One region of the Shewanella sp. JNE2 genome, then DNA from elsewhere that is predicted to be linked to it. Evidence: predicted binding sites of a transcription regulator. Region 1 holds the regulator's gene; the other holds the start of a gene.
What was found. Region 1 encodes ArgR, which controls arginine synthesis, uptake and breakdown. Its sites were predicted from a motif close to ANTGAATANNTATTCANT; they were not measured.
Positions count from the first base shown of each region.

Region 2: MZ182_RS04890 (OadG family protein) is a predicted target of ArgR. The motif match lies at 2,056-2,073, and genes of this name have one in related genera.

Region 1 is NZ_CP096169.1:3,842,572-3,847,006, forward strand. It holds gene folM (dihydromonapterin reductase) at 1-596, opposite strand, end outside; gene MZ182_RS17135 (thiol-disulfide oxidoreductase DCC family protein) at 864-1,262, shown strand; gene mdh (malate dehydrogenase) at 1,354-2,289, opposite strand; gene argR (transcriptional regulator ArgR) at 2,573-3,043, shown strand; gene MZ182_RS17150 (NAD(P)-dependent oxidoreductase) at 3,175-3,807, opposite strand; gene MZ182_RS17155 (LysR family transcriptional regulator) at 3,914-4,435, shown strand, end outside.
Region 2 is NZ_CP096169.1:1,071,532-1,075,966, reverse strand. It holds gene oadA (sodium-extruding oxaloacetate decarboxylase subunit alpha) at 1-1,641, opposite strand, end outside; gene MZ182_RS04890 (OadG family protein) at 1,653-1,919, opposite strand; partial or broken gene MZ182_RS04885 (IS630 family transposase) at 2,368-3,378, opposite strand; rRNA gene rrf (5S ribosomal RNA) at 3,667-3,782, opposite strand; rRNA gene MZ182_RS04875 (23S ribosomal RNA) at 4,061-4,435, opposite strand, start outside.

The sequences.
Region 1 (4,435 bases):
GCTAAGGTTTTTTGCTGATAGGCTTCATCATCGCCTTGATTAAATAGGATCATCGCTGGTGCAATCGAATTGACTTTCACTTCGGGGGCGAATTTAGCCGCAAAGGACAAAGTTAAATTATGTAGCGCCGCTTTACTGGCGGCATAAGCGATATGTTTAGCACTGCCCTTTTCGGCCACATAGTCGGTGATATGGATGATATCGCTGGCACCAATCTCCTCTTCTGCTCCCGCTTGCAACTGCGATGCTAACGCCAAATTCAATTGATAAGGTACGCTTACGTGCACCTGCATCATCCGCTGTATCACTTCACTGGCAGTAAAGGTTTGACTGCTATCCGCCAACCAATCCGAGGCGTTATGGATAATGGCGCGGATCTTTGGATACTGGCCCAATTGATCAATTAAGCCTTGTACCTGAACATTGTCGTAAAAGTCACATTGAATTAAAGTCGCGCCCAAAACCCGCAGCTTATCAATACTCGGATAATGGCTACGATAGGTGCCAATCACACTATGACCTTGGGCAAGAAGATGTTTGGCTAAGGCGTATCCGATACGCTTACCCACGCCTGTGATGATGATGGGAGATGTCATACTTATCCTTTTGAGTCGTTATTTGTCATGCTTTACCTTGTTCACTTAAAAATCAGCAATCAAGTTAAACTGATGAATAACCAAGATGTTACTGCAATCATTTGAATTTAACCTAACAAAAAGCCAAATGAGATGCTGATCTGTTCTACAATCGCTTCGATCTAAAACCCTTTATGCTGCGTATAGGGTAGAAGAAAACTGAGCCTTAAGTTCTCGAGCCGAGAACTTAGACCAAGTATTGTGATCACGTCATCAGAGGTAAACCCAATGGAACTGCGGATTTTTTACGATGGTAATTGTCCATTATGTAGCGCCGAAATGCGTCAACTGAAAGCACGCGATCCCAAGAACTTAATTGCGCTAGAGGATTTAAATGCACCCGACTTTAGCGAGCGTTTCAGCCATATCGATAAGGACCTTGCTAATACCATTCTCCATGGCGAAACCGCAACGGGCGAAGTGTTACTCGGGTTAGATGTCACTTGTAAAGCGTGGGCGCTCACATGCACACGCGCTTGGATCCAGCTATTACGTTTGCCTGTGATCAAACCCATTGCTGATTGGTGCTACCTCAGATTCGCAAAGCACAGATACCGCATCTCCTATTTACTGACGGGCAAAGCCCGCTGCGATGATAACTGCCAAATTCCCACTAAGCGCCGCTGATCGACTGAATTAGCTTGAGAAAGTGTAAAATGTAGGCATAAAAAAACGGAGCGCAATGGCTCCGTTATTCATTCGTCACAATCTAAAAAGATTATTTAACGAAATCAACGCCTAGTTTGATATCGCCTTTCAGCGTATCTAACATAGAATCACGGGCGTTAGCTTCAAATGCACTCACTTCACCGTAAGGCAGTACTTTTTCGATACCGTTTTTGCCTAATAGCACAGGTTGTGCGAAGAATTCAGCGTGTTCGCTGCCACCATCAACGTAGGCACATTCAACGACATTCGCTTCGCCTTGCAGACCACGAACCAGAGACATACCGAAACGGCAAGCCGCTTGGCCCATAGACAGAGTCGCGCTTCCGCCACCGGCTTTAGCTTCAACCACTTCAGTACCCGCGTTTTGAATGCGTTTAGTTAAAGAAGCGATTTCTTCATCGGAGAAAGTCACGCCTTCAACTTGAGACAGTAATGGCAGAATGGTCACACCGCTGTGGCCGCCGATCACGTTGATTTTAACGTCAGCAACGTTTAAGCCTTTTAATTCAGCGATGAAAGTTTCAGAACGGATAACGTCCAGAGTGGTCACACCGAATAGACGGTTCTTATCGTAAACACCTGCTTTTTTCATCACTTCAGCAGCGATAGCAACTGTCGTATTCACTGGGTTAGTAATGATACCAACAAGTGCTTTTGGACAAGTCGCAGCCACTTTTTCAATCAGATTGCGAACAATGCCCGCGTTGATATTGAACAGATCTGAACGATCCATACCAGGCTTACGTGCAACACCTGCAGAAATGAGTACAACGTCAGCGCCCACGAGGGCAGGCGTTGGATCTTCACCAGCAAAACCTTTGATCTCAACCGCAGTTGGAATATGGCTCAAGTCAACCGCAACACCCGGAGTCACCGGTGCGATATCGTATAGAGACAGTTTAGAACCCGCAGGCAATTGAGTTTTTAACAGTAGGGCAAGAGCCTGGCCGATACCACCAGCAGCACCAAGTACAGCAACTTTCATAGTTATCTCCGTTATTTCTCGGATATGTGTGACATGGATCTAGTTTCCGTTGGCGTCACATTACTGGAATGTCACAACAATTTCAATTATCCCTTAGTCGTGGGAGAAAAGAATTACGGAATAAAGTAGAACAATCACTCTATTCTATGCATTAAAGTGCGAAACATAAGCATAACCCCACTTAACAAGTGAATTTTTATTCAACCAATCTGGTTATTTGTTGACAATTTTTCTAAAAATATTCAAAATGGGCCTGTTTTTTTGAATAACGAATAATAACATTATGCAAACGACCAAGAATCAGGATGACCTTGTTAGAATTTTTAAGTCGATTTTAAAAGAAGAGCGCTTTGGCTCTCAAAGTGAAATCGTCGCCGCCTTGCAAGCAGAAGGCTTTGGCAACATCAACCAATCAAAAGTATCGCGGATGCTCAGCAAGTTCGGTGCTGTGCGGACTCGTAACGCTAAGCAAGAAATGGTGTATTGCTTACCAGCCGAGTTAGGTGTCCCCACTGCGGGAAGCCCCTTAAAGAATTTGGTACTCGATGTTGACCACAACCAAGCTATGATAGTTGTACGTACCAGTCCGGGTGCTGCACAGTTAATTGCTCGTTTATTGGATTCAATCGGTAAACCTGAAGGGATTTTGGGGACGATTGCTGGTGATGACACTATCTTTATTTGTCCATCGAGTATCCAAGATATCGCCGATACCTTAGAAACGATCAAATCTTTATTCAATTATGCAGAATAAAAAAACAGGTCAGTTCGCTGACCTGTTTTATTTTACCTGTGCATTTTTAAGTACATAACGGTGCAGTTATATGTCTACTGTCCCTATTACGTTACACATTCCAGCACAGTATCTAACTCACCATCGTCATATCAATAAGCCACACTGATGCGTTGGTTTGGGTGAGTGCCCTTTTCAGCCTCATCTAGCATGGCTTTGGCGTAATCAGTGACCGAAATACGGCTTTGACCATTGGCATCGGTAAAAAAACTGTCGCCACCAACACGATAGGGGCCCTCACTCTCTCCTGGGTAAATCTCAGCGGCAGGGCTAACAAATGTCCAATTGACCGTTGTATTGGCTTCTCTAAACACCTTTAATGCTTCAACCGCCGCTAATGCTTCGCTCTTGTAAGCTTCGGGAAAATCAGGGGTTGATACTAAAGTTACACCCGGTGCGACTTCTAAACTCCCTGCACCACCCACCCATAATAAACGCGGCACTTTGGCCTTAGGCAATATTGCTAATAAATGAGTGGCTGTTCCCGCCACTATTTCGTGGTTTTGTGCGGCACGGCCACCGATCGCGGCGATCACGACATCCTGATTGGTAAAGCTATCAGTAACAAGTGGCTGATTTAAATCCACGGTACGCACTGCCGCATTCGTTGTTGGTAATTTGCTTGGATCACGAACCAGTGCGGTGACTTCATGCCCTCGGCTTAGTGCTTCTTTTAAAATTGCACCACCAATCCAACCTGTTGCACCTAAAATTGCGATTTTCATTTTGTTACCTTATTCAGATGGTTTACATTGGATTCAGTTTACTTGGGATATTTCACGTGATAAATATCGATAAATGAGCAAGATTGTTTCAGATTGGGATACTAATATGGATAAGATTGCCGCAATACGCAGTTTTGTCGAGGTGGCAAACTGTGGAAGCTTTACTAAGGCCGCCCAACACCTCGACCTAAGTCGACTACAGGTTTCGCGTCATATTCAAGAAATTGAGCAATGGCTCAATTTACGCTTATTACACCGAACGACCCGTAGCGTAAGCCTAACGCTACAGGGGGAAGAGACCTTGCAGTATTGCCAGCGCTTGCTCAGTGAAGTTGCCGCAATGGAGAGCCGTGCACATAGTCATAATACTGAACTTGTTGGAAGCATCAGAATCGCAACCCCCATAGGGCTGGGGCAGCACAGCTTATTCGACGTGGTCGATCGCTTTATTAAACTTCATCCTAAGGTCAATATCCAACTGGCGATGTCGGACAGTTTTGCCCAATTGGTCGATGAACGGGTTGATGTGGCACTGCGATACACCGAACAGCCCGATGAGAATTTGATTGCGCGGCGTTTAATGATGATAGATGCAGTGGTTTGCGCTGCACCAACTTATCTTGCTAAT
Region 2 (4,435 bases), 1.8 Mb from region 1:
CGATAAGGGGGCACTCATTTCAAGTCTTACTTCACCATGACTTGTTGCTGGCGTTGTACTCTCAGTCGCAGCTTGCATGGCATGAACACTTTGTCCCTGTGGCTGGATTTGCGAGATCTCACCGCCTGCGGCGACTTCAACTACGTACTCTTGCCCTTCGACAGTGACAGTGTAAGTTTCAGGGCCACGATCCGCAGCATTAGAAGCAGCAAGTACTGAAGTCAATTCAGGTTTAGGCTCAAAGGCACTCGGATCGTCACGATTCTTTAAGAACTGCAATCCTATTTGTGGGAAGAGTGCATAGGTCAGCACATCATCGTCATGCTCTGACGATAGGCGAATGCCTTGTTCCTGCGCTTTTTCTGCCAAGTCCAGCCTTAACTTAACCAGCTCTGGCATTAATAAGTCCGCAGGACGACACGTAATAGCTTCTGCGCCTTGCAAGACTCTGGTCTGCAATGCGGCATTAACTGGCGCAGGCGTCGCACCATATTCTCCCTTGAGAACGCCTTCAGTCTCTTTAGTCAGTGACTTGTAACGCTCACCCATTAGCACATTGATTACTGCCTGAGAGCCAACAATCTGCGATGTAGGCGTCACTAAAGGCAAAAAACCCAAATCCGCACGAACGCGAGGAATTTCTTCCAAAACCAAGTCCATCTTATCGGCCGCGCCTTGCTCCTTAAGTTGGCTTTCCATATTGGTCAACATGCCACCAGGCACTTGTGCACGTAAGATCCGCGAATCTATGCCTTTCAGCGCACCTTCAAACTTAGCGTACTTCTTGCGTACTTCACGGAAATAAGCGGCAATCTCCTCAAGCAACACCATATCGTAACCAGTCGCACGCTCAGTATCTTCCACCATAGCGATAACGGTTTCAGTAGCAGTATGTCCATAGGTTTGGCTCATCGACGAAATTGCCGTATCGAGCACATCGATACCCGCTTCAATGGCTTTCTGGTAAGTGGCGGTACTTAATCCTGTCGTTGCATGGCAGTGCATAGATAATACGAGTTGCGTTTGGGATTTTAGTCGACTGATAAGCTCAAACGCCTCCATAGGCTTAAGTAATCCCGCCATATCTTTGATACACAAAGAATCACATCCCATATCTTCAAGACGCTTTGCCATATCCACCCAAGTCTCTATGGTATGCACTGGGCTAGTTGTGTATGAGATCGTCCCCTGTGCATGGCCGCCAACTTGACGCACCGCTTTCACTGCAGTCTCAAGATTGCGTACATCGTTCATCGCATCGAAAATACGAAATACATCGACGCCATTGGTATGGGCACGCTCAACAAAACGCACGACTAAATCATCGGCATAATGGCGATAGCCTAATAGGTTTTGACCACGCAGCAGCATTTGCTGCCGAGTATTTGGCATGGCCTTTTTTAGCTCACGAATTCTGTCCCAGGGATCTTCACCAAGATAACGAATACAGGCATCAAAAGTCGCCCCGCCCCAAGACTCCAACGACCAGAAACCGATCTTATCGAGTAACGGCGCTATCGGTAACATATCATCGATTCGCAGACGCGTTGCTAAGATAGATTGATGTGCGTCTCGTAGAACAACGTCAGTTAAAAGTAACGGCTTAGTCACAGCCATCTTAGCGAGTGGTACAAAAGTCATACTGCTTCCCATTATTCTATCTGTGAACGATACTGTCTAACGGCCAATGTAATTGCAGCCACAACTTTAGGATCTAAAGGTGCAACACTTAGAGGCAATGTAGATTGTTTAATTTTTTGCAATTCTTTTGAATGACTATCAAGAGCAACATCCTTAGCACACCACTTTGCAACCAAATGGATCCCAAGGATCAGTAAACTTAAAAACAGATAGACCAAACCCATCCCCAAAAGCATAATCCCAACAGCATCCAGCAACTGCAGAGTTAACTCCCCCATAGCCCCACAACTCCTTCAAATTTTAACCTAATTAGACTTAAACTATTTTTGTTCACATGCACTAATTCAATTTGAACTTAAGAGCCCCATCACCACTCAACAGCAAGGTGCAAATGCAGCATATAAAATCACACGCAAAGACTAAATATTCACAACAAATACAAAGTACAGATCTAACTCGCACTTACCAAACATAACCAATAGATACCAAAAACACCAATGCAATGTAAATTGGTCTTACCATGCAAGTGAATTTATAAGGATATCTATATGGATTTCTCATAAAATCGAGGAATAAATCCATATTCCTCAACAAAAGATAAGCAAATCCTAAGTGGCATAAATCCCTAAACAAAGATTGTTTGAATAAAGACAAAAAGTAATAAGAGCCACCTAGTGATAAATTATGCAAATAGTAGCTATCCTCCAATATTATAAATTATATTAATTAATTGGTCGGATTTGCCCACTGTCTAGTGCGCAATTTACTCACTCTTACTTTCTTCCCAATGAAGGTATTCCACGCGATGGAACACTGTTCGACAATGTCGTCATAATCACTAAAACAACGGTTGGCTAACACATTTTGACGCAACCATTGCCATACCTGCTCTATTGGATTCCACTCCGGTGAATAAGGAGGCAACTTGAGAAGGATGAGATTATCAAAGTCATCGGCCAAATCCTGTTGATGCCAACTAGCTCCACCCATGATGACCAGCACATGGCGTCCGAATGTCGTCGCGATTGAGATCAGCTTTAAATATTCGTACATATATTCGCAATTGCATGCCGCTTGTGTCGCCCCGTTGCCGGACACACTACGCCATATAGATATGTAGATTCAAATTGTTGCTGCTTGATTGCCCATGGGCGAGTGCCTTTCTTGGCCCAAATACGGGTGGTTGTATTCTGTTGGCCAAATCGGGCTTCATCTTGAAAGCAAACATCGATGCAATCGAGCGCAACATGCCCAAGCGTCTTAAGGATCGTTGCCATCTGGACGTTTTTTAAAAGCCTCTTGTACGGCTTCAGATTGTTTTGGGTGGCGAGAGCAAGTGGTCATCCAGAGAAGCCAAGTTGATGTAGCAAGCGGTAGATATTCGCTTGCTTGAACGTCACGCCAAATTCAGTCTGGATAAAATGGCCGACATCCTTGGCCATCAACCTGCCACCCTGTTCAGATAGGCTTTGATGCTGTACAAACGCTTTGAGTTTGGCCTGCTGTGCTGTGGACAATGTAGCAGGGTGGTCCAGATTGGGCGTATCGTCTAGACCACTAAGCCCTTGGTTAAATAGGCGGTGATCCATCGATTCACACTCGCTCTACTAACCTTGAGCATGCTTGCGATAGGGTACGAGAATAGCCATCAGTAAAATGGAGTAAGGCAAGATAGCGCATACGTTTACGTGTGCTTTTCTCCGATTTCACTAAGGCTGTGATGTTGGGATTATTCATATTTTGTATGATTAAAAAACTGATAATCAATTAGATCATATAATTAATGGAAATGGTATAAATACAAAAAGTGCTGATGTAGAGAGAAAAGGATAAAAACTGACGGGCTAGCGGAGCAATTTATTGCGCAGCTGGAGACCCCGCTTAACGGCGGGTCGACCGCCATGGATGGTGGAAGTGTCAATAATGAAGGAACATTTATTGACCGACATCGAGGGAAGTTTTCGCGAAGCGGAAAAACACAAAAGCCCTAGCGGTTTATGCTAGGGCTTTTGTGTTTATTTGGGCGCTTGGCGATGACCTACTCTCACATGGGGAGACCCCACACTACCATCGGCGCGATTGCGTTTCACTTCTGAGTTCGGGATGGGATCAGGTGGTTCCACAATGCTATTGTCACCAAGCAAATTCTTACTGGTTAATTGTCCGTCTGACGGCATTGTCTCCTCGCTACTGCGACCTCCATGGATGGAGGAAGTGTCATTAGATGTAAGGAACATCTTTGACCTCATGTACTAACGTACACTCCGCGCCTCGCTCGTCACGGCTTTGTCAGCCTAACAATTTCCTGCGTAATTAACCTTTTAATTAAAATTTGAAAAGCTGATTGTTTTTTGAGTCCACACTTCATTAAGTGTTTATATTCTGTCTAAGGCTTCTTTGTAAAACCCATCTGGGTTGTATGGTTAAGCCTCTCGAGTCATTAGTACATGTTAGCTCAACGCCTCACAACGCTTACACACCATGCCTATCAACGTCCTAGTCTCGAACGGCTCTTTAGTGGACTTATAGTCCAAGGGATGACTCATCTTGGGGCTCGCTTCCCGCTTAGATGCTTTCAGCGGTTATCGATTCCGAACGTAGCTACCGGGCAATGCCATTGGCATGACAACCCGAACACCAGCGGTTCGTTCACTCCGGTCCTCTCGTACTAGGAGCAACTCCCCTCAATCATCCAACGCCCACGGCAGATAGGGACCGAACTGTCTCACGACGTTCTGAACCCAGCTCGCGTACCACTTTAAATGGCGAACAGCCATACCCTTGGGACCGACTT